DNA from 3 places in the Klebsiella electrica genome. Region 1 is predicted to be linked to each of the others. Evidence: predicted binding sites of a transcription regulator. Region 1 holds the regulator's gene; each other region holds the start of a gene.
The links. Region 1 encodes PhoB, which activates phosphate uptake and scavenging genes when phosphate is short. Its sites were predicted from a motif close to CTGTCATAAAACTGNCNNAT; they were not measured.

Region 2: opgB (phosphatidylglycerol--membrane-oligosaccharide glycerophosphotransferase) is a predicted target of PhoB. The motif match lies at 7,454-7,473, and genes of this name have one in related genera.
Region 3: kdgR (DNA-binding transcriptional regulator KdgR) is a predicted target of PhoB. The motif match lies at 6,942-6,961, and genes of this name have one in related genera.

The regions. Positions count from the first base shown of each region.
Region 1 covers NZ_CP041247.1:4,127,842-4,137,809, forward strand. The annotation lists gene brnQ (branched-chain amino acid transporter carrier protein BrnQ) at 1-32, opposite strand, end outside; gene phoR (phosphate regulon sensor histidine kinase PhoR) at 448-1,743, opposite strand; gene phoB (phosphate response regulator transcription factor PhoB) at 1,765-2,454, opposite strand; gene sbcD (exonuclease subunit SbcD) at 2,664-3,866, shown strand; gene sbcC (exonuclease subunit SbcC) at 3,863-7,018, shown strand; gene Electrica_RS19795 (NUDIX hydrolase) at 7,345-7,707, shown strand; gene mak (fructokinase) at 7,756-8,661, opposite strand; gene rdgC (recombination-associated protein RdgC) at 8,753-9,664, shown strand; gene ppnP (pyrimidine/purine nucleoside phosphorylase) at 9,730-9,968, opposite strand, start outside.
Region 2 covers NZ_CP041247.1:4,537,305-4,547,272, forward strand. The annotation lists gene Electrica_RS21655 (YbaK/EbsC family protein) at 1-6, shown strand, start outside; gene bglJ (DNA-binding transcriptional activator BglJ) at 14-691, opposite strand; gene Electrica_RS21665 (helix-turn-helix transcriptional regulator) at 640-1,383, opposite strand; gene Electrica_RS21670 (helix-turn-helix domain-containing protein) at 1,644-2,513, opposite strand; gene pobA (4-hydroxybenzoate 3-monooxygenase) at 2,536-3,720, opposite strand; gene Electrica_RS21680 (threonine/serine exporter family protein) at 4,007-4,783, shown strand; gene Electrica_RS21685 (threonine/serine exporter) at 4,774-5,247, shown strand; gene dnaT (primosomal protein DnaT) at 5,440-5,979, shown strand; gene dnaC (DNA replication protein DnaC) at 5,982-6,719, shown strand; gene Electrica_RS21700 (DUF2501 domain-containing protein) at 6,785-7,276, shown strand; gene opgB (phosphatidylglycerol--membrane-oligosaccharide glycerophosphotransferase) at 7,533-9,824, shown strand; gene Electrica_RS21710 (GNAT family N-acetyltransferase) at 9,866-9,968, opposite strand, start outside.
Region 3 covers NZ_CP041247.1:1,981,839-1,991,806, forward strand. The annotation lists gene yebS (membrane integrity lipid transport subunit YebS) at 1-837, opposite strand, end outside; partial or broken gene Electrica_RS09385 (GAF domain-containing protein) at 970-1,483, shown strand; gene proQ (RNA chaperone ProQ) at 1,565-2,239, shown strand; gene prc (carboxy terminal-processing peptidase) at 2,259-4,307, shown strand; gene htpX (protease HtpX) at 4,544-5,425, shown strand; gene Electrica_RS09405 (MFS transporter) at 5,502-6,875, opposite strand; gene kdgR (DNA-binding transcriptional regulator KdgR) at 7,053-7,844, shown strand; gene Electrica_RS09415 (YobH family protein) at 7,909-8,148, opposite strand; gene mgrB (PhoP/PhoQ regulator MgrB) at 8,308-8,451, shown strand; gene Electrica_RS09425 (YebO family protein) at 8,526-8,810, shown strand; gene Electrica_RS09430 (DUF2627 domain-containing protein) at 9,447-9,563, shown strand; gene cspE (transcription antiterminator/RNA stability regulator CspE) at 9,604-9,813, shown strand.

The DNA of each region.
Region 1 (9,968 bases):
ATAATGTCGCGAGATTTTAACTGATGGGTCATAAATTCATTACTGCCTGTGGATGTGGTGTTGTTAACAAACGGAAAAAAACCGTGTCTTCCCCTGAGGGAGGATACCGCGGTGGTTGCCGGAAAAATCAGCGGGATATGCTCCCGAATACGCGTGGGAAAGAATTGTTTTTTGAATTACCACGCAAAAACAGTCTGTCTGCGACAGCATGGGGGGCAATTTAAACGCTTATAACGTTTTAATGCAAGGCGGGATCGCAAAAGCAGATGATTATGCTAAGTCTACTTTAAGGAGTGGGATTATTGACCATATCATAGGAAAACCTCCGGCTAATCATGCGAACAAAAAAGCAGCGGACGTTCATTAATTACGCGGCTAAAAAGTGACGACAAACGAAAATGACCAGCCGAAGCTGGTCATTGGCAAGTCATGTTGACAACGGCGCGCTCAGGCGCTTTTTTTGGCAATTAAACGTTCCGGGAGTAAGAAGCTAAACCGCGTCCCCTGGCCTACCGTACTCTCAATTTCCAGGCGACTATCGTGATGATTCACCGCATGTTTCACGATGGCCAGCCCAAGGCCGCTGCCGCCGGTTTGCCGCGAACGCGCCTTATCCACGCGATAAAATCGCTCGGTCAGACGCGGAATATGCTCAGGCGCAATCCCCGGACCATTATCCTCAACGCTGAACAACGCGCCATGCGGCGCCCGCTGCCAACTGACGGTAATCTCCGTCCCCGCAGGCGTATGGTTGATCGCGTTATACACCAGATTGGACACCGCGCTGCGCAGCTGCTCTTCGTTACCCAGTACCAGCAACGTCTCATCGACGTGGAAGTGGATCGTCTGCTTCTGCTGGCTGAGCGTCTGCGCTTCTCGCTCCACCACCCGCAGCATCATCGGCACGTCGATTTTGTCATTCATGACCAGCGTCGGCGCCGCTTCAATCCGCGACAGCGTCAGCAGCTGTTTGACTAAACCCTCCATGCGCTGGGTTTGTTCGCGCATCGTATGCAGCGCTTTTTCGCGCGTCGTCCCTTCCAGCTCCTGCTCCTGCATCATCTCCAGATAACCCTGCAGCACCGTTAACGGCGTGCGCAGCTCGTGGCTGACGTTGGCAAAAAAGTTGCGCCGCGCGCCTTCCAGCTGATGCATCTGCGTCACATCGCGCGCCACCATCAGCCACTGTTTGTCGCTGTAGGACATCACGCGGATCTCCAGATGACGGGAAGTATTGAGGATCAGATTGAGCGGTTTTGAGAAATTCCTGTTTTTGAGGTAGTTAGCAAATTCAGGATAGCGCAGGAGATTGAGAATATTTTGGCCGCTGTCGTCCGGCCAGCGCAGATTCAGGATCTGCTGAGCCAGGCCATTACACCAGAAAATAGCCCCCTCTTCCGTCGTCAGCACCACCGCATCGGGCAAAGATTCCGCCCCGCTACGAAAGCGTTTGATCAGATTGCCCAGCTCGCGTCGGCGCTTTTTATTGCGCATCTGCATCTGGTGAAGGCCGTAGAGCAGCGGTTCCCAGCTGCCTCGCCCCGGCGGCGGCGTCATGCTACGGTCGACCCATAGCCACCATGAAAGACGTAATAAATTCCAGAAATGCCAGATGAGAAGTCCGGTGACTGCCGCCAGCAAAAACCACGGCAGATAACCCACTACCGCCCCGAGAATCAGGGCCGGGATACAACATAAGAAAAGCTCAAGCGCCAGCCTTTTCCATGACAGCCGTTCCAGCACGGTTCACACTCCTGTCGAGATTCAGAAACGGGCGGAGAAACGATATCCCGTGCCGCGGACCGTCTGTACCATCCGGTCATGTCCGCTATGTTCCAGCGCTTTGCGCAGACGACGAATATGCACATCCACCGTTCTGTCTTCTACATACACATTGGTCCCCCAGACGTGATTCAGCAGCTGTTCGCGGCTGTAGACGCGTTCCGGGTGAGTCATAAAGAAGTGTAATAATTTAAACTCCGTCGGCCCCATGTCCAGCGGACTTTCACCGGTCATCACGCGGTGGGAGGAAGGATCAAGGCTAAGCCCTTGCATTTCAATCACTTCTTCCACTGCCATCGGCGAAATACGGCGCATCACCGCTTTGATTCGCGCCACCAGCTCTTTCGGTGAAAAAGGCTTGGTGATGTAATCATCGGCGCCGGTTTCCAGACCACGCACGCGATCCTCTTCTTCGCCGCGCGCGGTGAGCATGACCACCGGAATATCGCGGGTCATCGCCTCACGCTTCAGCAGCTTGATAAACTGCAGACCCGATCCGCCCGGCAGCATCCAGTCGAGGAGAATCAAATCAGGCCAGGGTTCATTGAGTTGACTCACCGCACTGTCATAATCTTCCGCCTCGACGGGCTGAAAGCCGTTTTGCTCCAGAACAAAGCAGACCATTTCGCGGATCGGAGCTTCATCTTCAACGACCAGAATTCTTCTCGCCATTATTTACCCTGTATTTTTTAGCCATCAGTATAGAGTGCGGCGCCATTATGCGTCAGTTTTGTGACAGATTTATGAAGAAAATGACCGTCATATGATAGCGGATTTTGAATAATGACAAGGAGTAACAATCGATCCTGCCGGTGTTTAGAGGGCAACCTGCGGGATGACAGGTATATAATGCGCCAATGCTTTTTCGCCAGGGAATACTTATGCGCATCATCCACACCTCTGACTGGCATCTTGGCCAGAACTTTTACAGCAAGAGTCGCGCCGCCGAACACTCGGCCTTTCTCGACTGGCTGTTGACCAGCGCGCAGGCGCACGAGGTCGATGCCATTATTGTCGCCGGCGACATCTTTGATACCGGCTCGCCGCCAAGCTACGCCCGCGAGCTGTATAACCGCTTTGTGGTTCAGCTACAGCAGACCGGCTGCCAGCTGGTGGTACTGGCGGGCAACCACGATTCGGTGGCGACGCTGAATGAATCCCGCGATATTCTGGCCTTTCTGAAAACCACGGTGGTGGCCAGCGCCGGCCATGCCCCCTTTATTCTGCCGCAGCGCGACGGCACGCCCGGCGCCATATTTTGCCCGGTCCCCTTCCTGCGCCCGCGTGAGCTGGTCACCAGCCAGGCCGGCCACTCCAGCGGCGAAAAGCAGCAACTGCTGTTAAGCGCCATCAGCGACTATTATCAGCAGCAGTATGAAGCGGCCTGCGCCCTGCGCGGCGATCGTCCGCTGCCGATCGTCGCCAGCGGCCACCTGACCACCGTCGGCGCCAGCAAAAGCGATGCGGTGCGCGATATCTACATCGGCACGCTGGAGGCGTTTCCCGCCAGCCATTTCCCGCCCGTTGATTATATTGCCCTCGGCCATATTCACCGGGCGCAGAAAATCGGCGGCAGCGAACATATTCGCTACAGCGGCTCGCCTATCGCCCTCAGCTTTGACGAGACGGGAAAAAGCAAAAGCGTCAATCTGGTGACCTTCAGCGACGGGCATCTGAGCGAGGTCCATCCTCTGACGGTGCCGGTAACGCAGCCGCTGGCGGTGCTGAAAGGCGATTTCGCCAGCATCAGCGAACAGCTCACCCAGTGGCGGGATGCGCCGCAAGAGCCGGTCGTCTGGCTGGACATCGAAATTACCAGTGACGAATATCTCCATGATATTCAGCGCAAAATTCAGGCTCAGACCGAAGATCTGCCGGTGGAAGTGCTGCTGGTTCGCCGTAGCCGCGCCCAACGTGAACGCATCCTGGCGGGAGAGCGGCGGGAAACGCTGAGCGAACTGCAGGTCGAGGAAGTGTTTGCACGCCGTCTGGCGCAGGAAACGCTGGAAGAGGCGCAGCAACTGCGTTTGAAGCAGTTGTTCAACGAAACGCTGCATAGTCTGAATGGTGAGGAGCACCTGTGAAAATTCTGAGTTTGCGCCTGAAAAATATCAACTCGTTAAAAGGCGAATGGAAAATCGACTTCACCGCCGAACCGTTCGCCAGCAACGGGCTGTTTGCCATCACCGGCCCCACCGGCGCCGGGAAAACCACGCTGCTGGACGCTATCTGCCTCGCGCTGTATCACGAAACGCCCCGTCTGAGCAGCGTATCGCAATCGCAAAACGATCTGATGACCCGCGATACCGCCGAGTGTCTGGCGGAAGTGGAATTCGAGGTCAAAGGGACGGCCTATCGCGCCTTCTGGAGCCAGAACCGCGCCCGCAATCAGCCGGAGGGCAACCTGCAGGCCCCGCGCGTTGAGCTGGCCCGCTGCGACGACGGGCAGATCCTCGCCGATAAAGTCAAAGATAAGCTCGAACTTACCGCCTCGCTCACTGGACTGGATTACGGCCGCTTTACCCGCTCAATGCTGCTTTCCCAGGGTCAGTTCGCCGCGTTCCTCAACGCCAAACCGAAAGAACGCGCTGAGCTACTGGAAGAGCTGACCGGCACCGAAATCTACGGCCAGATATCCGCACAGGTGTTTGAAAAACATAAGCTCGCCCGCAACGAACTGGAGAAACTTCAGGCCCAGTCCTCCGGCGTTGTGCTGCTGAGCGATGAGCAGCAGCAGGCCCTACAGCAAAGTTTGCAAGCGCTTACTGATGAAGAACGCCTACAGCTTACGGAGCAAGCCCGCCTGCAGGCGACGCAGCAGTGGCTGCTGCGTCAGCAAGAGCTGAGCGCGGAATCCTCGCAATCTCAGGTCCGGTTACAGGACGCACAGCAGGCGCTGGAACAGGCCCAGCCGCAGCTTGCCGCGCTGCTCAACGCCCAGCCGGCAGAGCAGCTTCGCCCGCTGTGGACCCGACAGCAGGAGCAAACCGCCGCGCTGGCGCAAACCCACCGCCAGGTGGAGGAAGTAAATACTCGCTTACAGGACAGACTGCGGCTGCGCGCCGGGATACGTCTTGCCGCCAGCCAGCAGATGGCGCGCTTACAGGATGCCCATCACGCCCTCAACCTGTGGCTTAAAGAGCACGATCGCTATCGCCAGTGGGGCAACGCGCTGGCGGGCTGGCGGGCCGCTTTCCAGCAGCAGGCGCGCGATGAACAGCAGCACAACGTCGTACAACAGAGCCTGACGGAAACCATCCGCCAGCTGGCGGAGCTGCCGCCTGCAACGCTGATGCTGGATGCCGACCAGGTCGCCGCCAGCCTGGCACAACATACCGCCGCCCGTCCGCTGCGCCAGCAGCTTTCGACGCTGCATAGCCGCCTGTTGCCGCTTCGCCAGCGCCAGCAGCAGCTGCAAACCACGGAGCAGGCCCATCGCGAGGAACAGGAAAAGCTGGAAACAACCCTGGCCCAGCGCCGCCTGGCATACAAAGAAAAACATCAGCAATTCAGCGATGTGAAGGCTATTTGTGAGCTGGAAGCGCGCATTGTCGGGCTGGAAGAAGAGCGCGCTCGCCTGCAGCCCGGCGCCCCTTGTCCGCTCTGTGGTTCCAGCGAACACCCGGCCGTCGCACAATACCGGGCGCTGGAGCCCGGCGTGAATCAGGCCCGCCGGGATAGTCTGGAACGTGAAGTCAAACAGCTGGCGGAAGAAGGCGCCCAGCTACGCGGCCAGCTTGAGGCGCTGCTTAAACAACAGGTTAAAGAGAAAGAGGAGCTGGACTCACTCCTCCAGCAGGAGCAAGCGCTCACCTCGCAGTGGCAGACAACCGTCAGCGGACTGCATTGCGACCTGCAGCCGCAGGATGATATTCCCGGCTGGCTGGCGTCCCAGCAAGAGAACGAACAGCAGTTGTACCAGCACCAGCAGCGGCTGGCCTGGCAGGCCCAGCAGCAGGCGGGCGAGCAACAGCTGCGGCAACTCCGACAGGAACAGGAACAGCGTCGCACGCAGCTGGAGGCGGAACTCTCGCCCTTCGCGCTCAGCGTTCCGCAGGCCGATCGGACGGCGGAGTGGCTGGAGCAGCGGGAAGCGGAAACCCGCTTGTGGCAGGAAAAGCAGAACCAATTCGTCGCCCTTCAGGAGCCGTTGCAACAGCTGACGCCGCTGCTGGAAACGCTTCCGGAGACAGCACCGGAACTCCTGCCGACGGACGAGGTAGACTCCCCGGCGCCGCTGGCGGGCTGGCGTCAGGTGCATGACGACTGCCTGGCACTGCACAGCCAGTGGCGGACGCTGAGCCAACAGGAAAGCCAGCAGCAGGAAGCGCTGCACGAGACGCACGCTCAGTTCGCTGGCGCACTCTCCCGCAGTCCGTTTGCCGACCAGCAGGCCTTTCTCGCCGCTCTGCTCGATGAAGAGACGCGCCAGCGGCTGGAGCAGCTCAAACAGACGCTGGAAAATGCCTTACAGCAAAATAATGCCCTGGCGCTGCGCGCCCGCGATGCGCTCACCCGGCATCAACAACAGCCGCCGGCCGATGTCGACCTCACCCTCCCGCTGGAACAGGTCCAGGCTCGTCTGCTCCAGCTGGCGCCGCAGCTGCGAGAAAACAGCGCCCGCCAGGGAGAACTCCACCAGCAGCTGAAACACAACGCCGTGAACCAACAACGCCAGCAAACATTGCAGCAGGAGATCGCGCTTGCCGGGCAGCAGCTCGAAGACTGGGCATGGCTTAATGCGCTGATCGGTTCTAAAGAAGGGGATAAGTTCCGTAAATTCGCCCAGGGGCTAACGCTGGATAACCTGGTCTGGCTGGCGAACCATCAGCTGAATCGCCTGCACGGGCGCTATCAACTCCAGCGCAAGGCCAGCGAAGCGCTGGAGCTGGAAGTGGTTGATACCTGGCAGGCGGATGCGGTACGCGATACCCGCACCCTCTCCGGCGGTGAAAGCTTCCTGGTCAGTCTCGCGCTGGCGCTGGCGCTGTCCGATCTGGTGAGCCACAAAACGCGCATTGATTCGCTGTTCCTTGATGAAGGGTTCGGCACGCTCGATAGCGAAACGCTGGATACGGCGCTGGATGCGCTCGACGCTCTCAATGCCAGCGGTAAGGTGATCGGCGTGATAAGCCACGTTGAAGCCATGAAAGAGCGCATTCCGGTGCAGATCAAAGTTAAGAAAATCAACGGGCTTGGCTACAGCCGGCTGGATAAAATGTTTTCCGTCGAGTAACCCCCGAGTATTTCCCTCGCGACAGACCTTTCCTTTCGAGGAAAGGTCGCACTTCTCCGGTGCATTATCCTTGCCGTAATTTCACGAATTATCTTGATATCGCACGAACATGCATGATAATTTCATTTTAATTTCTATAATGCGAATAAACAGGCACAAACATGACGTTTCAGGCACTAAAGGCGGAAAAAATCTATTATCACCGCCATTCGTGCACAAACGTGCAGATGCAATGTCCCCGACAGGTGTGCGCCAGGTAAAAACGCCTTTGCGGATATCCATCGGGTTTCCCGTCTTCCCGCTCACATATTAAGAAGGTCTGAGAGATGAAAAGTTGTCTTATCCTGGTTGCGGGTCCCGTCCGCAGCGGCACCAATGATCGCCCGGAACTGATTGCTGCCAACCTGAACGTCATGGCACAGGTTGCGCTGAATATTTATCGTAAAGGGCATATTCCCGTTATTGGCGAGTGGCTCGCTTTACCTCTGGCCAAAGCCGCTGGTTCAAAGGAAACAGGCGATCCGATCAGCGAAGAGTTTTTATATCCCGTCGCCCATCGTTTGATTAGCCGCTGCGACGCGATTTTGCGTATACCGGGGGAGTCCCGGGGCGCCGATCTTGATGTCGAGGAAGGGAAAAAAAGGGGGCTGACGATTTACTCTCACCTGGATGAGATCCCCGATCTGTGATTCCCCCCCCGTTGCCCCTGCTGACCAGGGCAACGGGGTCACGCTGATTTACAGCGGCCACAGCCAGGCCGCGCCGCGCACGCCGCTGGAGTCGCCGTGTACGGCTTTTCGAATCGGCGTCTCGCACTCCCCGCCGAATACCCATGATTTCACCAGCTCAGGCACCGTCTGGTAGAGACGTTCGACGTTGCTCATCCCACCGCCGAGGACAATCACATCCGGATCGAGGATGTTGACCACGTGGGCCAACGACTTTGCCAGACGCCTCTCATAACGCTTTAACGCCTGCTCGGCCAGCGGGTCCTGCGCGCCGACCCGCTGCATAATCGCATTGCCCGTTAGCGACTGGCCGCTCAAACGCTGGTAATCGGTGGCAAAACCGGTCCCGGAGATAAAGGTTTCAATACATCCCTGCTTACCGCAATAGCACGGCACTGCGGCGCGATAGCGCAGTTCATCATCATCCATCCACGGTAGCGGGTTGTGACCCCACTCCCCCGCGGTGCCGTTGCCGCCAATATGGGAACGCCCCTGTATCGCCACGCCGGCCCCGCATCCGGTACCGATAATCACCGCAAACACGGTCTGCGCCCCGGCGGCGGCACCGTCTACCGCTTCGGAAACCGCCAGGCAGTTGGCATCATTTGCCAGGCGTACTTCGCGGTTTAAGCGCTGGCTCAGGTCTTTGTCAAACGGCTGACCGTTGAGCCAGGTGGAGTTGGCATTTTTCACGACCCCGGTATAGGGCGAAATCGAGCCGGGGATCCCGACGCCGACGCTGCCGCGCTGCCCGGTCGCCTGCTCGGCCATCTCCACCAGCGTGGCGATATTCTCGATCGTTTGCCGATAATCCTCGCGTGGAGTCGGCAAACGGTGGCGAAATAACTGTTCTCCATGGTCACTCAGGGCAATGACTTCCGTTTTCGTGCCGCCCAAATCGATACCAATACGCACTGTAAGCTCCTCTCCCCGATTAACAATGCAAGCATAGCGACAATTCGCTATTATGCCCGCTGGATTTAACGATAACGCCGTGGAAATTATCATGCTGTGGTTCAAAAATTTAATGGTTTACCGTCTCAGCCGCGACATTTCATTGCGTGCCGAGGAGATGGAAAAACAGCTGGCCGGGCTGACATTTACCCCTTGCGGTAGCCAGGATATGGCGAAGACCGGCTGGGTATCGCCAATGGGATCGCACAGCGATGCGCTGACGCATACCGCAAATGGCCAGATCGTTATCTGCGCACGCAAAGAAGAGAAGATCCTGCCGTCACCGGTTATCAAACAGGCGCTGGAAGCCAAGATCCTCAAGCTGGAAGCCGATCAGGGCCGTAAGCTGAAAAAAACGGAAAAAGATTCGCTGAAAGACGAAGTGCTGCATTCTCTGCTGCCCCGTGCTTTTAGCCGCTTCAGCCAGACCATGATGTGGATCGATACCGTCAACGGGCTGATCATGGTGGATTGTGCCAGCGCGAAGAAAGCGGAAGATACGCTGGCGCTGCTGCGTAAAACGTTAGGATCGCTGCCGGTCGTTCCGCTGGCGCTGGAAAACCCGATCGAGCTGACGCTCACCGAATGGGTCCGCTCCGGGTCCGTCGCTCAGGGCTTCCAGCTGCTGGATGAAGCCGAACTGAAGGCCATGCTGGAAGATGGCGGCGTCATTCGGGCGAAGAAACAGGATCTGGTCAGCGATGAAATCGCCGTACATATTGAAGCGGGCAAAGTGGTCACTAAGCTGGCCCTCGACTGGCAGCAGCGTATTCAGTTCCTGATGTGCGACGATGGTTCGATCAAGCGCCTGAAGTTCTGCGACGAACTGCGTGACCAGAATGAAGATATTGACCGGGAAGATTTCGCTCAGCGTTTTGACGCCGACTTTATTCTGATGACCGGCGAACTGGCGGCGTTGATTCAGAATCTGGTAGAAGCTCTGGGTGGCGAAGCGCAGCGCTAATCAGCGCCGGGCGCGCCCGACAAAGCGGGCAAAACGCCTTCCTGCCGCGGCAGGAAGGCGTTGAATCACAGATAGCGGCACAGATAAGAGGTTGGCTCAGCCACCTGCAGATGAAACTCGCTATTGCCTGGTACATTGAATACTTCACCGGCGGCATACACTTTCCACTCGGTCTCCCCCGGCAGCAGCACATTCAGCGCACCGCTCACCACCGTCATCTCTTCCGGCTGCGCGGTACCAAAGGTATATTCCCCTTCTGCCATCACCCCGACGCTCGCGCGACCGGTGCTGCTGCTGGTGAAGC
Region 2 (9,968 bases), 410 kb from region 1:
TCCTGAAGCACCGCTACGCTATCCCTGCCCCCGCAGCGTCTTTGCCGCACGGTGGCGGGAGATGGATAAGAATATCGGCTGCGCTCAGCAGCCCGAGAGCCGAGCTGATACCCAGCCTGAGCATCGCATTGTACTTGTGCGCACGAATGGTTTTGATATCCCGGTCCAGTTGAACCGCTATCTCTGACAATGAATAGCCGCAGGCTATATAGCGAAGAATCGCCTGCTCTATTGAACTGAGGCGATGCCCGTGGAGCACCTTCCGACGGCAGGGTTCGTCAATCGGCGGCATTTGTTGGGCAAGTAGTCGAAATAACTGTTCCTGCAACGTTTCACGACCGCTGGCTTTATTTAAAACGCCGTGCAAATGAAATGGTACCAGCTGAGTAATTAAGTCGCGCTCCCCTCGACTGTTCGCCATAATAATTCGCAAAACATCCGGATGGGTATAAGCAATCTCCTGAAAGAAAAGTAAACTTTCCAGTCGTGGTTGGCGGTGACCGGAAAGTGAAAAAATAATCGCAGTAACATGTCTGATATTCAATGCTTGCGCCAGCGACTGCACATCTTTAAAAAAATGAACACACGTATTTTCGTTATCACGATCGTTTAAGATAAAACGAAGCGCCGTCTCCGTCATTACGCACTGTTCGACGACAGCAATACGTTGCGCTTCGTTGCGCTTATCCATTCCTGCAGCTCTCCGTGTTCTGAGTATATATTCAACTCTTTCATCCCTTGTTCGCTATTAATCCACGCATACATCTGCGCATTGCCATTCAAAGATAAACGGCGCATGGCGCTATTCTTTTGCGCACTAATTGTCTTATTGCTTTTTTTCAATAAAGAGGCGATTTGATTAATTTCCCAACCCTTCGCCAGAAGCCGTAAAACTTTGCGCTCAGATAAAGTCAGAATGCTTATCATCTCCGGGCTTATCGACACACGATCGGCGTTCATATTGAGAGAAGTCACTTTCGCATGCGCGGCAGACAAATCATCCGGGCGCCTCGCGCATATCGCTTCACTTAAACGCGCCACCGGCGCCCCGTCGGAAACTAATGTGCTGTCATCGCGGGCTAAAAAGATCTGGGCCTCACGATCGCTGACACGCCCGACAATATAAACCCAATGAATGTCTTTATACTGAGCCATTAAAAAACAATAATATTCACAAACTGCCTGAGGCTGGCTGATATCACCGGACAGATCGACAATGACCAGCCGGGCTCGACTCAGTTCGGTTCGCGTGAGCGCCTCCGATGAACGGCAGCAACTGAATGTATAGTTGGGGAGACATTCACTGGTGATTGTTTTTAAGCCGGCCTGCATAACCGGAATTTTGCTGACGATGATGCCGTGCTGATCATGTCCTGGTAACATAAATCCTCCGTTTTCTGTAGAAGATTCACGTCTGGCATAAAACAGATGGCCCCCTGGCAACCATAATATTATTTTGCCAGGTGAATCTGTGTCACCCCTGGCGAACGTTTCGGCCCTACGCTCTGTACCAAATCTTAGTGTGGGGAATAGCATTGCTGGCCTTAGCAATAAACGACAGTAGCATACATAAAGACCAACAATAAATTAGAAAAAATGAAAGCAGACTTTAGAAACAATTATGCAAATGTATCACACCGGTTTTATTTAATTTCATTCCTGAATGTTTTTGGCGACACGCCGCTATAGCGGCGAAAAAACCGCGAAAAATAAGTCGCATCTGAAAACCCTAAATAATCAGAAAGTTGAGTCACAGTCATGGCGGTATATTGCAAATTACGCCGCGCCTCCAGCATCAATCTTTGGTGCAAAACCCCTAAGGCACTGCAGCCATGAAATTCACGGCACAAATAATTGAGGTGCGTCGGCGACAGCCCAACCTGGCGGGCGTATTCCGCCAGCGGCAAATGTTCGCGGTAATGGCTTTCAATAAGACGAGAAAAATGTCGCATGACGCTGCGCTTTCGTTCCGCTTTTCCTTCGGCGATCGGCGCCGGGAGGCACTGGCGGTTTAGCCAAACCAACAGCGCGCCTAAGAGCGAGTGCAGCATCATCTCCCGGGCGTCCAGCTCTTCGCAATACTCTTCCCGTAATGCCGTAAACAGCGCGCGGATATGCCCGCGGGAGCGCTTAACGGGCACGCACCGCGGCTGGCCGAGGACATCAAGCTGGCGGCCAAACTGGCGTTCAAAATGGCTGAGCAGCGGCAGCGCCAGCGACAAAACATAACCCTGGGTGCCGGGTGAAAAACGAAACCCATGAATGCACAACGCCGGCACCACCTGAATACAGGATTCCGTCATCACGGTGGTTGTCCCTTCAATTTCGATCTCCGCCCTGCCTTTATGTAAATAGAGCAGCTGCACCAGCTCTGCATGCTGATGCATACGAATATGCCACTCATACAGGCTGCTGCGCTGCAAAATCGACTCGCAGTGCAGAAGATCGGGCGTCGGCCAGTCGCGCTCTTCGCCATACAATTTAAAAACGGGAACGGTATTGGTGGCCTGCATAACAACTCCGGCTGTTGATCCCCTACGCCACGCGCTCCATGGGCAAGCCCACATAGTTTTCCGCTATGGTGGTCAGCCCGGCGCGCGATCCGAGGTAATAGCGGCGGTCCGCCGCCTGCATTTTTTTATCGAACTCGCTCTGCTGCGGAAAATCATGCAACAGGCGGGTCATGAACCAACTAAACCGCTCCCCTTTCCACACCCGATCCAGGGCAAAACGAGAGTAGCTCGCCAGCAGATCGGTGCGGCCGCGGTGATAATATTCCCGCAGAATGCGCCACAAATAGTTCACATCGGAAGCGGCCAGGTTCAGCCCTTTGGCTCCGGTCGGCGGCACGATATGCGCCGCATCGCCCACCAGAAACAGCCGCCCGTACTGCATCGGTTCCACCACGTAACTGCGCAGCGGCGCAATGCTTTTCTCAAGTGAGTGACCAGTCACTAACTTGCCAGAGAGCTCATCCGGCAGGCGGCGCTTCAGCTCATCCCAGAAGCGTTCGTCCGACCATGCCTCAACCTTTTCGCTCAGCGGGACCTGCAAATAGTAGCGACTTCTTGTTAGTGAGCGCTGACTACATAAAACAAATCCCCGCTCATGGTGAGCATAAATCAGCTCCGGGTTGACCGGCGGCGTGTCCGACAACAGCCCCAGCCAGCCAAACGGCCAGACGCTTTCATACTCTTTAAGAATGTCGCGCGGGATGCTTTGTCGCGAGACACCATGAAAACCATCGCAACCGGCGATAAAATCACATTCCAGACGGCAGGTTTCCCCACCGCTGACAAAGGAGACTGACGGCCGGTCGCTCTTCGCATCATGAATCATCACGTCGCTGACGCCATAAATAGCCGGCGCTCCGCATTCAGCACGGGCCGCCATTAAATCCCGGGTGACCTCGGTCTGACCGTATACCATCACGCTTTTTCCGCCGGTCAACTCCGTCAGCGCAACCGGTACCCGCTGCCCCTCAAATAAAAACTCAACCCCATGATGCACCAGCCCCTCCACATCCATGCGCTGCGCAGCTCCCGCTTCCCGCAGTAGTTCGACGGTACCGCTTTCCAGAATCCCCGCCCGAATGCGCCCCAGCACATATTCCGGCGTTTGCCGTTCGAGAATAACGGTGTTGATCCCGGCACGATGCAACAGTTGCCCCAGCAGCAGCCCGGAAGGGCCAGCTCCGATAATCGCGACCTGTGTTTTCATAGGATTGCCTCACGCTCGATGGTTAATTATTTGTTTATTTTTTGTTTAATAAAAGTACTCTCCTGCATTTTTGATAACCCGGACGGGAAAAAGAAGGCAAAAATCCGTATAAAAAATGCACTTTCCAACAGTTTTTAGAAAGTGTGGCGGAGTTCAAATTCTGTTCCGGCCGCCCGCGGCGACTTTTTGCATATTGTTTGATCCGCTCCCCCTCAGAGAAAGCGCGAGTTCAGGTTAAAGTAGCAACAGACACGACGGCATCGGATGTAACGAACAGCGGGTACTTATGCAAACAGATCGGGCAGTGCAGCGCACAATTACGCGACTATGTATTCAGTGTGGACTTTTCTTGTTACAGCATGGCGCAGAGAGCGCGCTGGTTGAGGAGCTCTCGACGCGTCTGGGGCGGGCGCTCGGCATGGACAGCGTTGAAAGCGCTATCTCCTCGAATGCGATCGTGCTCACGACGATTAAAGACGGCGAATGCCTGACTTCTACGCGTAAAAACGTCGATCGCGGCATCAACATGCACGTGGTGACGGAAGTGCAGCATATTGTGATTATGGCCGAGCATAAGCTGCTGGATTATAAAGATGTGGAGAAGCGCTTTACGCAGATTAAGCCGCTGCGCTATCCGCGCTGGCTGGTCGTTCTGATGGTGGGACTCTCCTGCGCCTGTTTCTGCAAGCTCAACCAGGGCGGCTGGGACGGGGCGCTGGTCACCTTCTGCGCCAGCACTATCGCCATGTATATTCGCCAGCTCCTGACCCATCGCTCGATGCATCCGCAGATTAACTTCTGTCTCACCGCCTTTGTCGCCACCACCATCTCCGGGCTGATGCTGCGCCTTCCCGCCTTTACCCACACCTCAACGGTGGCGATGGCCGCCAGCGTGCTGCTGCTGGTTCCCGGCTTCCCTCTGATTAACGCCGTTGCGGATATGTTCAAGGGGCATATCAATACCGGCCTGGCGCGCTGGGCGCTGGCCAGCCTGCTGACGCTGGCCACCTGCATTGGCGTGGTGATGGCAATGACCATGTGGGGGCTACGCGGATGGGCATAATCTCGTATCTGTTCGCTCTGCTTCAGGATATGGCGCTGTCGGCCATTCCGGCCGCCGGGTTCGCCATGGTGTTTAACGTACCGCAGCGCGCGCTGCGCTGGTGTGCGCTGCTGGGCGCAATCGGCCACGGTTCGCGTATGGTGATGATGAGCGCAGGGTTCAATATTGAATGGGCGACGTTCCTCGCCGCTCTGCTGGTTGGCTGTATTGGTATTCAATGGTCCCGCTGGTATCTGGCGCATCCCAAAATTTTCACCGTCGCGGCCGTGATCCCGATGTTCCCCGGTATTTCCGCCTATACGGCGATGATCTCGGCGGTAAAAATCAGCCATTTCGGCTACTCGGAAGAGATGATGATCATGCTGCTGAGTAATTTTCTCAAGGCCTCCTCCATCGTTGGCGCCCTCTCTATCGGTCTTTCCATTCCGGGTCTCTGGCTGTACCGTAAGCGCCCGCGGGTATAGCAGGGATTTGGCCGGACGCTGTGCTACTATAGCCAATGGATTTCAGTTTGCTTGACTGCGACAGCCCGAGACGCTGCGCTGATGCCAGCGGGTCGGATGAACGCCCTCAGTCAGCACAAAAGCGCCTGAAAGACGACAGGTATCCGGGGGCGGTGACCCCTCTCTATAGTTGTTCAGAATTGAGATAGTGTTATGTCTTCGCGAATATTAACCACCGATTTTAGCGGCCTGGATGATTTTATTCAGGACCACGCGGCCGTTCTCGCCAAATCGGCCGGCGGCGCGGTTGCCGTTTTTGCCAACAACGCCCCAGCGTTCTACGCGCTCACGCCGGAACGTCTGGCGCAGTTGCTTGAACTGGAAGCAAAACTGGCTCGCCCCGGCAGCGATGTTACGCTCGATACGCAGTTTTTCGACGAACCCAGCGCAGCGCCAACCGCTATCCCCGTGGGGAAATTCGCCATGTATGCCGACTGGCAGCCGGACGCTGATTTCCAGCGCATGGCCGCGCTGTGGGGCATCGCCCTCAGCCAGCCGGTGACGCCGGAAGAGCTGGCGGCATTTGTCGCCTACTGGCAGGCGGAAGGCAAAGTCTTTCATCATGTGCAATGGCAGCAAAAGCTGGCGCGCAGCGTACAGATCGGCCGGGCCAGCAACGGCGGCCAGCCGCGGCGCGATGTGAATACGGTCAGCGAACCGGATAGCCATATTCCACGAGGTTTCAGAGGATGAGCATGAAAAACGTTGGCGACCTGATGAAGCGTCTGCAAAAAATGATGCCAGCCCATGTCGAACCGGCGTTTAAAACCGGCGAAGAGCTGCTGGCCTGGCAAAAAGAGCAGGGCAAATTGCGTTCTGAAGCGCTGGAGCGCGAAAACCGCGCCATGAAAATGCAGCGAACGTTTAACCGCTCCGGCATCCGTCCGCTGCATCAGAACTGTTCATTTGAAAATTACCGGGTCGAGTGTGAAGGCCAGATGAACGCGCTGTCCAGGGCGCGCCAGTACGTTGAAGAGTTTGATGGCAACATCGCCAGTTTTATCTTTTCCGGCAAACCCGGCACCGGCAAAAACCACCTGGCTGCCGCCATTTGCAACGAGCTGCTGCTCCGCGGGAAATCGGTATTGATCATCACCGTCGCCGATATTATGTCGGCGATGAAAGAGACCTTTGGCAATCGGGAAACCAGCGAAGAACAGCTCATTAACGATCTGAGCAAGGTCGATCTGCTGGTGATCGATGAGATCGGGATGCAGACGGAGTCACGCTACGAGAAAGTGATCATCAACCAGATAGTCGATCGCCGCTCCTCCTCAAAGCGCCCGACCGGGATGCTGACTAACAGCAACATGGACGAGATGAACAAGCTGCTCGGCGAGCGCGTCATGGATCGTATGCGTCTTGGCAACAGCCTGTGGGTTATCTTCAACTGGGATAGCTATCGTCATCGGGTCACCGGCAAAGAGTATTGAGATATTTCCGAACCCAGCCGGGGTTATACTGCAGAAATGCGTAAGTAACCATGATGAGTACACCGATGAAATCTGCAAAACGCTTATTCCGTACCACCTTGATTGCCGGCATTTTTTTTGCCGCCGGCGCCCACGCTGCCTCCTGGCAGGACTCCCTGTCCAGCGCCGCCAGCCAGCTTAGCCAGAGCGGCTCTCATGAAAGCGGCGCCCTGTCGATGTCTTCACTGACCGGCCTGCTGAACGGCGGCACTCAGTCCCTGAGCGCCAGCAGCATGAACAATGCCGCCGGGATTATGTCCTACTGCGCCAAACAAAAGCTGGCCTCGGTCACCAACACGGAAAACGTCAAAAATCAGGTTCTGGATAAACTCGGCCTCAGCACCCCGGAAAAACAAAAAGAGGACACCAGCTATCTGGAAGGGTTGCAGGGCCTTCTGAGCAATAATAGCGGTCAGCAGCTGAACCTCAACACCCTCGGCAGCAGCCCGCTGGCGGAGAAAGTGAAAACCAAAGCCTGCGATCTGGTCTTAAAACAGGGCCTTAACTTCCTCTCCTGATTCTCTCACTGATGCCGCGTTTAACGCCTTAGCGCGTTCAACGCGGTTCCAGCCATGATTTTCGTCATTTTTCACCGCACGATCCGCGTTGTTCAGCGATGTGATACTACTCAAAAATGACGATTTCTAAACCAATTCTGAACTACTGCACAGTTTAATGACTCTACAATTGCAGCTATATGACACTGCAATTACAGTGTAGCGTGAAAAATAGTCTATCCTGCCAGCGGTCAACTGGCGCTAATGAGGATGAATTGTGTCAGAGTTGTTATCCATCGCCTTGTTCCTCACCTCGGTGGTGATTTATGCCTTAAAAGCCGGTCGTAATACCTGGTGGTTTGCCGCCACGTTAACGGTACTGGGGCTGTTTGTGGTTCTTAATATTACCCTCTATGCCAGCGACTACTTCACCGGGGACGGAATTAACGACGCGGTCCTCTACACGCTGACCAACAGCCTGACCGGGGCTGGCGTCAGTAAATATATTCTTCCCGGCATCGGGCTGGTGGCAGCGCTGGCGACCGTATTCAGCGCGCTGGGATGGGTGCTGCGCCGTCGTCGCCACCATCCTCATCACTTCGGCTACAGCCTGCTGGCGCTGGTTCTGGCGCTGGCCTCCGTCGATGCCAGCCCGGCGTTTCGTCAAATCAGCGAGCTGGTCAAATCGCAGTCCCGCGATGGCGATCCCGATTTTATCGCCTACTACAAAGAACCGGCGAAGAGCATTCCGCACCCGAAGCTGAACCTGGTCTATATCTACGGGGAAAGCCTTGAACGCACCTGGTTCGATAACAATGCCTTTCCCGACCTGACGCCTGAACTCGGCAAACTGAAAAACGAAGGCCTCGATTTCAGCCATACCGCCCAGCTGCCGGGTACCGATTACACCATCGCCGGCATGGTGGCTTCCCAGTGCGGCATTCCGCTGTTTGCGCCGTTTGAAGGCAACGCCTCCGCCTCGGTCTCCAGTTTCTTCCCGCAGAATATCTGTCTCGGCGATATTCTGAAAAATTCCGGCTATGAAAACTATTTCGTGCAGGGCGCCAACCTGCGTTTCGCTGGCAAAGATGTGTTTCTGAAATCACACGGTTTTGACTACCTGTACGGCGCTGAAGAGCTGAAAACCACGGTCGCCGACCCCGCTTACCGCAATGACTGGGGCTTCTACGACGACACGGTTCTGGATGAAACCTGGAAAAAATTCGTAGCGCTTTCTCAATCCGGTAAACGCTTTTCGCTCTTTGCGCTGACGGTCGACACCCACCATCCTGACGGCTTTATCTCCCGTACCTGCCAGCGTAAAAGCTATGATATCGACGGGAAAAAGAACCTCTCTTTTAGCGCGGTCACCTGTAGTCAGGAGCATATCGCGGCATTAATTGAGAAAATCAAAGCATCGCCGTATTTCAAAAATACGGTCATCGTGGTCTCTTCCGACCATCTGGCGATGAAAAACACCGCCTGGGATTATCTCAACAAGCAGGATCGCAGCAACCTGTTCTTTATCCTGCGCGGCGACCAGCCGCAGCAGGAGACGCTGGCCGTGAAGCGCAATACCATGGACAACGGCGCCACGGTGCTGGACATCCTTGGCGGCGATAACTTTATCGGTCTGGGACGCAGCAGCCTCTCCGGGCAATCGCTGTCCGGTATTTTCATGAATATGAAAGAGAAAGTGCTGGCGTGGAAACCGGATATCATCCGCCTGTGGAACTTCCCGAAAGAGATGAAAAACTTCACCATCGACAGCCAGAAGAACACCATCGCCTTCTCCGGCAGCCATTTCCGCTTACCCCTGCTGCTGCGGGTATCCGATAAACGCGTTGAGCCGCTGCCGGAGAGCGAATATTCCGCCCCGCTGCGCTTCCAGCTGGCCGATTTTGCCCCACGGGACAACTTCGTGTGGATCGATCGCTGCTACAAAATGGGCCAGCTGTGGTCCACTGAGCTGGCGCTCTCCACCGACTGGTGCGTTTCCCAGGGCCAGCTCGGCGGCGAACAAAAGGTGCAACATGTTGATAAGCCCAGGTGGCAGGGAAAAACGGCGTTTAAAGATACCGTTATCGATATGCAGCGCTACAAAGGCAACGTCGATACCCTGAAGATCGTCGATAACGATATTCGTTACAAAGCCGACAGCTTCGTCTTCAACGTTGCCGGTGCGCCGGAAGAGGTCAGGCAGTTCAGCGGGATCTCGCGCCCGGAATCGTGGGGCCGCTGGTCCAACGCCCAGCTCGGCAGCGAGGTGAAGATTGAATATAAAGAACCGCTACCGGAAAAATTCGATCTGGTGATTACCGCCAAAGCCTACGGGCCGAACGCCAATAAACCGATCCCGGTTCGCGTGGGCGACAGTGAGCACATTCTCACCCTGGCCAACGAGGTCTCCACCACCACGCTGCATTTCGATAACCCGGCGCGCAGCGATACGTTGATTATCGTTCCGCCGGATCCGCAGTCCACCAACGAAGGGAATATCCTTGGCCACGCGCCGCGCCAGCTGGGCATCGGCATGGTGGATCTGAAAGTGGTAAAAAGCGACGGTTAACGCTGCTGCCCCGGCGCATGGCCTGAGCCGGGGCGTATCCGCTAGCATTCGGCAGGTGGTAAGCGGCTGAACTCCACGCACATCTCATACTGTTTCAGCATCAGGGTCGCATACCCCGCCGCGCTAAACAGCGGCGTAAATGAT
Region 3 (9,968 bases), 2.1 Mb from region 1:
GGGCAGCAGGAAGACCATCGAAGCAATCAGCCCGGCCCAGCTCCGCTGCAGGCTTTGCGGCCGTCGATGGTGGAGCGGCGTATGGCAACGTCGGCAGCGTCCGCGGGGATCGCGAAAGCCGGTGTAATGACAGCCGGTGCAAACCTGTAGCGCCGGGTCGGCCCGAAACGCGGGTCGCTGGGGATAAAATCGCTCCCACAACTCTTCGACGTTCATATGAATGATAGTCAGAATGCTCAGCAGGGTGAGCGAGATAAAGGCCACAAGCCCGACGCCCGGTTGCAGGAAGGCGTAATCCTGCACTTTGATAGAGGCCACACCGATACCGACCAGATAGATATCCAGCATCACCCACTCTTTGAGCTTCTCCAGCATCAGCAGCACCGGGCGTAAATTCATGCCCAGAACGTTTCCCAGCCAGAGATAGGAGATAGAGATGACCAGCAGCGCCGGCGCGCCAATCGCGCAAAACAGCACCATCGCGGCAGTGAGCGGATCGCCCTGACCGGTCATTTGCCAGATCCCCTGAATCACGTTGGCATCGATACGTACGCCGAGCAGATGCAGACGCAACAGCGGCTCGGTCCAGGCGAAGGGCATCAGGAGTATCATGGTAATGGCCATACAGCCCAGCCGCGTCAGAGACCAGTCACGGCCATCGCGCACTTTCGCATTGCAGCGGGGGCACCAGGCGCTTTGATGACGCTTCAGCACCGGCAAACGAAAAAGAACGTCACACTGCGGACAGCGGTGATAATGCGCCTGCGGCAGCGAACTGCTTATCGCATGCACGACCATCTTTTTTGCCGGTGTTATCGGTTGTGTTTTTAGTGGCATTTATTACGTACAGGTATGAATGTATCTCACTATATTAACCCAGGAATGAATTCATCTTGAGCCTGAACGCATTTAATGCTTATTTTATTAGGCAATGCGTATTTTGCTGTAAGACAACTAAGTGACTGGATAATGAACAAAACAGAATTTTACGCGGACTTGAACCGTGATTTTCAGGCATTAATGGCAGGCGAGACCAGTTTTCTGGCCATGATCTCTAATACCAGCGCGCTGTTGTTTGAGCGTCTGAGCGAGGTCAACTGGGCAGGTTTCTATCTGCTTGAAGGGGAGACGCTGGTTTTAGGACCATTCCAGGGCAAACTGGCCTGCGTACGGATTCCGGTCGGGCGGGGCGTTTGCGGCACGGCCGTGGCGCAAAATCGCGTCCAGCGGGTAGATGATGTCCATGCCTTCGCGGGACATATCGCATGTGATGCCGCCAGCAATTCGGAAATCGTCTTTCCGCTGCAGGTTAACAATCAGATTATTGGCGTTCTGGATATCGACAGCACCGCCGCGTCCCGCTTCACCGCTGAGGATGAACAGGGGCTGGCTGAGCTGGTCGCGCATCTGGAAAAACTCATTTCTGCGACTGACTATCAAAAAATATTCGCCCACGTCGCAGGATAATCAACGGATAACGTAGCATTTAGCGATGGCGTCATTATAATGACGCCTGTTCATGCCTGCGGCTTGTTGGCTACGTCCGTTGTAATCAGGAAATTTCATGGAAAATCAACCTAAGTTGAATAGCAGTAAAGAAGTTATCGCGTTTCTGGCCGAACGTTTCCCTCAGTGCTTCAGCGCTGAAGGCGAAGCTCGCCCCCTGAAAGTCGGTATTTTTCAGGATCTCGTGGAGCGTGTTGGGGGGGAGATGAATCTCAGCAAAACCCAACTTCGTGCCGCTTTACGTCTTTATACTTCGAGCTGGCGCTATCTGTACGGCGTTAAGCCTGGCGCAGTCCGCGTTGACCTTGACGGCAACCCGTGCGGCGAACTGGAAGAGCAGCATGTTGCTCACGCTCGTCAGCAGCTCGAAGAAGCAAAAGCTCGCGTTCAGGCGCAGCGCGCAAGCCAGCAGGCGAAAAAACGCGAAGCCGCCGCGGCTGCTGGGCAGCAGGAAGACGGTGCTCGTCGTGAGCGCAAGCCGCGTCCTCAGGTTCGTCGCAAAGAAGGCACCGAACAGCGTAAGCCGCGTCCAGCCGTTGCGAAAGCACCGCGTGAAGAGCGTCATACCCCTGTATCAGATCTGACTGCGTTAAGCGTTGGCCAGGCTCTGAAGGTGAAAGCAGGCAACAACGCCATGGACGCCACCGTTCTGGAAATCACCAAAGATGGCGTTCGTGTACAGCTGACTTCTGGTATGTCAATGATTGTACGCGCAGAACACCTGGTGTTCTGAAACGGAGGCCGGGCCAGGCATGAACAAATTCTTTAAGCTCACCGCGTTTGCGGGCCTGCTGGCAATAGCAGGCCATGCGTTCGCCGTGGACGATATCACTCGAGTTGACCAAATCCCCGTGCTGAAAGAAGAGCCGCAGCACGCGACGGTGAGCGAGCGCGTAACCTCGCGCTTTACCCGTTCTCACTATCGGCAATTTGATCTCGACGACGCCTTCTCGGCAAAAATTTTCGACCGCTATCTGAATCTGCTGGACTACAGCCACAACGTGCTGTTGGCCAGTGATGTTGCTCAGTTCTCGGCGAAGAAGAATCAAATCGGCGATGAGCTGCGTACGGGAAAGCTGGACGTTTTTTACGACCTGTATAACCTGGCGCAGAAGCGTCGTTTTGAGCGCTATCAGTATGCATTAAAGGTGCTGGAACGTCCGATGGACTTTACCGGCAACGACAACTTTAACCTTGACCGCAGCAAAGCCCCCTGGCCGAAAGACGAAGCCGAGCTCAACGCGCTGTGGGACGCCAAGGTTAAGTTTGACCAGCTGAGCCTGAAGCTCACTGGCAAAGATGATAAAGAAATTCGCGATACCTTAACGCGTCGCTACAAATTCGCCATTCGTCGTCTGGCGCAGTCCAACAGCGAAGACGTGTTCTCGCTGGCGATGACCGCTTTCGCTCGCGAGATCGACCCGCACACCAACTATCTCTCCCCGCGCAATACCGAACAGTTCAATACCGAAATGAGCCTGTCGCTTGAAGGTATCGGCGCGGTACTGCAAATGGATGACGACTATACGGTCATCAATTCGCTGGTTGCCGGCGGTCCGGCGGCGAAGAGTAAATCGATCGCCGTCGGCGATCGTATTGTCGGCGTCGGCCAGACGGGTAAAGGTATGGTTGACGTCATCGGCTGGCGTCTGGATGACGTTGTCGCGCTGATTAAAGGGCCGAAGGGCAGCAAAGTGCGTCTCGAAATTCTGCCTGCCGGTAAGGGTGCCAAAACCCGTATCGTCACGCTGACCCGAGAGCGCATTCGTCTTGAAGACCGCGCGGTGAAAATGTCGGTGAAAACCGTCGGCAAACAGAAAGTCGGCGTGCTGGATATCCCGGGCTTCTACGTTGGCCTGACGGATGACGTCAAGGTGCAGCTGCAGAAGCTGGAGAAACAAAACGTCAGCAGCATTGTTATCGATCTGCGCGGTAACGGTGGCGGGGCGCTGACCGAAGCCGTTTCGCTTTCTGGCCTGTTTATTCCATCCGGCCCGGTTGTCCAGGTTCGCGACAACAACGGCAAGGTGCGTGAAGACAGCGATACCGATGGCGTGGTGTACTACAAAGGCCCGCTGGTGGTGCTGGTCGATCGTTTCAGCGCCTCGGCGTCTGAAATTTTCGCCGCTGCGATGCAGGATTATGGCCGCGCGCTGATCGTCGGGGAGCCGACCTTCGGTAAAGGGACCGTCCAGCAGTACCGTTCGCTGAACCGTATCTACGATCAGATGCTGCGCCCTGACTGGCCGGCGCTGGGTTCCGTACAGTACACCATCCAGAAATTCTATCGCATCAACGGCGGTAGTACTCAGCGCAAGGGCGTCACGCCGGACATCATGATGCCGACCGGTAGCGAAGAGCGTGAGACCGGCGAGCAGTATGAAGATAACGCGCTGCCGTGGGATAGCGTCAATGCGGCGACCTACGTGAAATCTGGTGATTTACAGCCGTTTAATCCGCAGTTGCTGAAGCTGCACGAGGCGCGGATCGCCAAAGATCCTGAGTTCCAGTACATCATGAAGGACATCGCTCGCTATAACGCAATGAAAGATAAGCGTTATATTGTTTCTCTCAACTACGCTCAGCGTGAGAAAGAGAACGAAGAAGACGATGCGACGCGCCTGGCACGGATTAACGACCGCCTGAAACGCGAAGGTAAGCCGCTGCTGAAGAAACTGGACGATCTGCCGAAGGACTACCAGGAGCCGGATCCGTATCTTGATGAGACGGTCCGCATTGCGGTCGACCTCGCGCATCTTGAGAAAGAGATGCCCGCGGTAGAACCGCCGGTCAGCAAATAAGCACCCAACGGGCACAATCATTGTGCCCGTTTTTCTTTCCGTCACCCGCCAGAACGACCTCTCTGATACATACAAAATGTCAACAACTTATGTGGATGTCAGTTCGATGTGACAAAATGTAAAGTTGTGTTTTTCTCGTGACTTAGCGGGGCCTGATCGTTGAAAATTAACGTTCTACCCATACGATATGGGTAATCGCATAGTGCGTTTTGTTAAATCGAGGTTAAAAGAAAATTATGATGCGAATCGCGCTTTTCCTGTTGACCAACCTGGCAGTGATGGTGGTATTCGGGCTGGTGTTAAGCCTGACGGGAATTCAGTCAAGCAGCATGACCGGGTTACTGATCATGGCGCTGCTTTTTGGTTTTGGTGGTTCGATCGTTTCGCTGATGATGTCGAAATGGATGGCGCTGAAATCCGTAGGTGGGGAAGTCATTGAGCAGCCGCGCAATGAAACAGAACGCTGGCTGATGAACACCGTCGCGCAGCAGGCGCAGCAGGCGGGTATCGGCATGCCGCAGGTTGCTATCTACCACGCGCCGGATATCAACGCGTTTGCCACCGGCGCACGCCGCGATGCTTCTCTGGTCGCCGTAAGCACCGGGCTGTTGCAAAACATGAGTCGTGACGAAGCTGAAGCGGTCATCGCCCACGAAATCAGCCACATCGCCAACGGCGACATGGTCACGATGACGCTGATTCAGGGGGTAGTGAACACCTTCGTTATCTTTATCTCGCGTGTTATCGCGCAGATTGCCGCCGGCTTTTTGGGCGGAAACCGGGATGACAGTGAAAGCAGCAATGGCAACCCGCTGATTTACTTTGCCGTAGCGACCGTGCTGGAACTGGTGTTCGGTATTCTGGCCAGCATTATTACCATGTGGTTCTCGCGCTACCGTGAATTCCACGCCGATGCCGGGTCTGCCAGACTGGTTGGCCGTGAGAAAATGATTGCCGCGCTGCAGCGCCTGAAAACCAGCTACGAGCCGCAGGAAGCCAGCAGCATGATGGCGTTCTGCATTAACGGCAAGGCGAAGTCGATGAGTGAACTGTTCATGACGCACCCGCCGCTGGATAAACGTATTGAAGCGCTGCGCAGCGGTGAATACCTGAAGTAACGTGTGGCAGAGTAGATAAAAAATCCGCGACCTTCGGGCAGCGGATTTTTTTATGGCCGCAGCGTGGCGAGAGCGGCTACTGTACCGGTCGAGGCTGAGTCACGCGGAGCCCGCTGACGGCGGCGGCAATCACCGCCAGTCCACCGGCCAGCAGCAGGGCGCTGTGGGTGCCGCTGTTGCCCTGCAGGTTAAGCAGCAGGGCAACCAGCGCTGCGCCGGTACTTTGACCAAGCAGACGCGCGGTCCCCAGCATTCCGCTGGCACCGCCGCTGCGATGGCCCGGGGCGGAAGAGATGATGGTATGGTTGTTCGGCGACTGGAACAGGCCAAAACCGGCGCCGCACAGCGCCATGCGCCAGATAATATCCAGATCGGAGGGCGACGCGGGCAACAGCGCGAGGCCAAACAGACCGCAGGCCATCACCAGCAGGCCGATGGCCCCCAGTAATCCCGCGTGCACTTTCTCAATCATATAACCCGCCAGCGGCGCCATCACCATAGTAGCCAGAGGCCATGGCGTCAGCAGCAAGCCGGTTTCGACTTCGCTGCGGCCCATCATCGATTGCAGGAAGAAGGGCAGAGAAACCAGCGCCAGCATTTGCGCGCAGAATGAGCAAATGGAGGTGCAGATAGAAAGGGAAAACAGCGGGATGCGCAGCAGATCAATCGGCAACAGCGGGACCGGCATCTGCAGCTGGCGGCGCACAAAGAAAAAACCGATGACCAGCATCGCGACCACTTCCGCAAGCACGACCCGTCCCGACTGGCCCTGGGCAAAACCGCCGAGAGCGGTGATCAACAGGCCAAACGTCAGCGCATTCATGATGGCGCTGGGGAGATCGAAGCGAGTGATTTTACTCCGGCCAACGTTCGCCGGCAGGTAACGCAGGGCGAGGATAAGCGACACAATCCCGAGTGGGATATTAATAAAAAACAGCCATTGCCAGGAGGCGACCGAGAGAATCGCCGCCGCAATGGTGGGACCGGCGGCTGATGAAACTGCCACCACAAAGGAGTTAATCCCCATGCCGCGCCCCAGAAAACGCTGTGGGAAAATCAGCCGGATCAGCGCCGTATTGACGCTCATCAGCGCGGCGCCGCCAAGGCCCTGCGCGACGCGGGCCAGCGTCAGCATCTGTAGACTATGGGAAAGCGCGCAGGCGAGCGAAGTGAGAGTAAACAGCGCAAGGCCGATTTTATAAATACGTCGATAGCCGAACATATCACCGAGAAAAGAGAGCGGCAGAAGGGCAATGACGATGGCTATCTGGTAGGCGTTGACAATCCAGATTGACGCCGCCGGTGAAGCGTTTAAATCGGTGGCGATAGTCGGCAGAGCCACGTTGGCTATTGCGCCGTCGAGCACCGCCATGGCCAGCCCTAAAACGATGGTCAGCATTGCGCCGTAGCGCTGCGGCAAAGGCAGGCCATCGGAAATATTTTTATCCATGTTGAATATGCTTCTTGATGGTAATTATTCTCTGAGTAATGATTTTAGCATTGATTATTCAGCTGTATGTCGCAGATTTGTAACGAATGAGCAGAAGAACGATTGCGAGGGGCGCGATGCGAATTTATAATAAAAACCGGTTCTGATTTTTATAAAACAGTTACGATGAGGTGATAAATGGCAGTTGCAGATTTGGATAAACAGCCAGATTCTGTCTCTTCGGTATTGAAGGTTTTTGGCATTCTGCAGGCGCTTGGCGAAGAGCGTGAAATTGGCATTACCGAACTGTCCCAGCGCGTCATGATGTCAAAAAGCACCGTTTATCGCTTTTTGCAAACCATGAAATCGCTGGGCTATGTGGCGCAGGAAGGCGAATCTGAGAAATACTCGCTGACGCTCAAGCTGTTCGAACTGGGCGCGCGTGCGCTACAGAATGTCGATCTGGTCCGCAGCGCCGACATCCAGATGCGCGAGCTTTCGCGGCTGACCAAAGAGACGATCCACCTGGGGGCGCTGGATGAAGACAGCATCGTCTATATCCACAAAATCGACTCCATGTACAACCTGCGGATGTACTCACGCATTGGCCGCCGTAACCCGCTGTACAGCACCGCTATTGGTAAGGTGCTGCTGGCGTGGCGCGATCGCGCTGAAGTTGAGCAGATTCTTGAAGGCGTGGAATACAAACGTAGCACCGAGAGGACCATTACCAGTACGCAAGCGCTGCTGGGCGTTCTGGATCAGGTTCGTCAGCAGGGCTACGGCGAAGATAATGAAGAGCAGGAAGAAGGGCTGCGCTGCATCGGCGTACCGGTTTTCGACCGCTTTGGCGTAGTGATTGCGGGCCTGAGCATCTCCTTCCCGACGCTGCGTTTCTCCGAAGAGCGTCTGAGTGAATACGTGGCAATGTTGCACACGGCGGCGCGTAAGATTTCTGAGCAGATGGGGTATAACGACTATCCATTCTGACCGAATGGCGGTCTGGTCGGTTGAGCGACAGCGGGGATGCGTTTCCCGCTATCGCGTTTATGCATCAACCTTTATCGATAACGGTTTCGCTTTTACGTAAAATCGGGCAGTCGGTAACACCGATAATACCGCTATCAGAATGAACATATTGTGCGGTACTGGTGCCGCGAGCCGTCAGATATTTACACTGAAGCCCCAGCCCCGCAGCGTTCTCATTGCTGCCAATCAGAATGCCATAGCCGCTCAATAATATCCCAATCCATACAATAGCCAGTACGACAATGGAACGAATGATTAATCGCATTGTTGCCTCATAGTTTGCGTTATCCCTGAGTTTATTTTGCCAGCTACACGTCTTGAAACAAGTCTATGATTCCTAAACTTGTCTTTCGTATTACAGTTAGCCACGGTTTAAGATGCTCATGTTATCCTGGAACCATCTGATACTGATGCGGAGAATGGAGTGAAAAAATTACGCTGGGTTTTGCTGATAGTCATCATAGCGGGCTGTTTGTTGCTGTGGACTCAGATGCTTAACGTAATGTGCGATCAAGATGTACAGTTTTTCAGCGGCATCTGCACAATCAACAAGTTTATCCCCTGGTAAGACATTTTTCTGACGACCGATTTCCTTCTGCTGCGCGAGTGGTAGAATGTACGCCTTCTCTTTGAGGTGGTGAAATGAGTGAGTTACTGAATCCTGGGTTCTTAAATCTGGCATCGCTGGCACTGTCCGTCGTGCTGCTGCTTGTCGGTTTGTTGTTATGGTTTTTTGTTAATCGCGCAAGCTCGCGCACCAACGCGCAGATTGAACTGCTGCAGGCGTTACTGGACCAGCAAAAGCGGCAAAATGCGCTGCTGCGCCGTCTCTGTGAAGCCAATGAGCCTGAGAAAGAAGAGGTTACTAAGACTTCGGCGGGAGAGAAAGACGATGACGACTTTATCCGTCTCGTCGCCGAACGGTAACTGACTGACAGGTGTGCACCGCCTCGGTGTGCACCTGGATCAATGGGGCTCTATAACTTTTTCTTATCCTTTCCGATCGTTTTGTTACACTTCCTCGCACGCTGAATGTGTCCCTGCTCCCAATTCTGGCTATTGACGCCATTGATTTTTTAGTTATTCAAATTAAATAATAACAATCTGTTTTAATTGTCTGATGAAAAAATATCGTCATGAATGCTTCATGTTTGAATTGTAATATAAATAATATTTATAACGTAATCGTGTGACAATTTTATATCTCTACCTCCGCAGAATTTAAGCGAAATTTCGACTATAGATATGACCTTTTATACGCATCATTATGCACCGGCCCTGACCCTGGCTGCTGAAATGCGCTGGCAGAATAGCCCGTTGTCTGGACGAAGCGAAGTTGTTGAGCTAGGGTAAAAAAAGTTGCAACCATAGGGTTGGCGATAGAGCGAATCCCGTGGCAGCGGCAAGGGTAGCCCTCGGCGGTAAAGACGCATAAATGTGCAGGTGATCAAATGATTCCCTTATAATTTGTGCGAAGGATCGAGACACGTTTAAAAATGGCTTGCCATTATTTACGTTGTATGTGATAACACCTTTCGGGTTAAACGAGGTACAGTTCTGTTTATGTGTGGCATTTTCAGTAAAGAAGTCCTGAGTAAACACGTTGTCGTTGAATACCGCTTCTCTGCCGAACCTTATATTAGTGCCTCATGCAGTAACGTGTCAGTTTTATCTATGTAAGCGCCTGTGGGCGAAGAAAACAGTCTAAGGAATTTTGCAAATGGCAAAGATTAAAGGTCAAGTTAAGTGGTTCAACGAGTCTAAAGGTTTTGGTTTCATTACTCCGGCTGATGGCAGCAAAGACGTGTTCGTACACTTCTCCGCTATCCAGGGTAATGGCTTCAAAACTCTGGCTGAAGGCCAGAACGTTGAGTTCGAAATTCAGGACGGCCAGAAAGGTCCGGCTGCAGTTAACGTTACTGCTATCTGATTCAAGACCACTCATCTTGTAAGAAAAGCCTCGCCTCTGCGGGGCTTTTTAGTCTTTATTGCAAAATATGTCCATTTTTCCCCTTCCGTCGCGCTTTGTTGCAAAACAACATCCTTATTCGCATAGTTTCGCATTCTGTTGTGCTGATTTTCTGT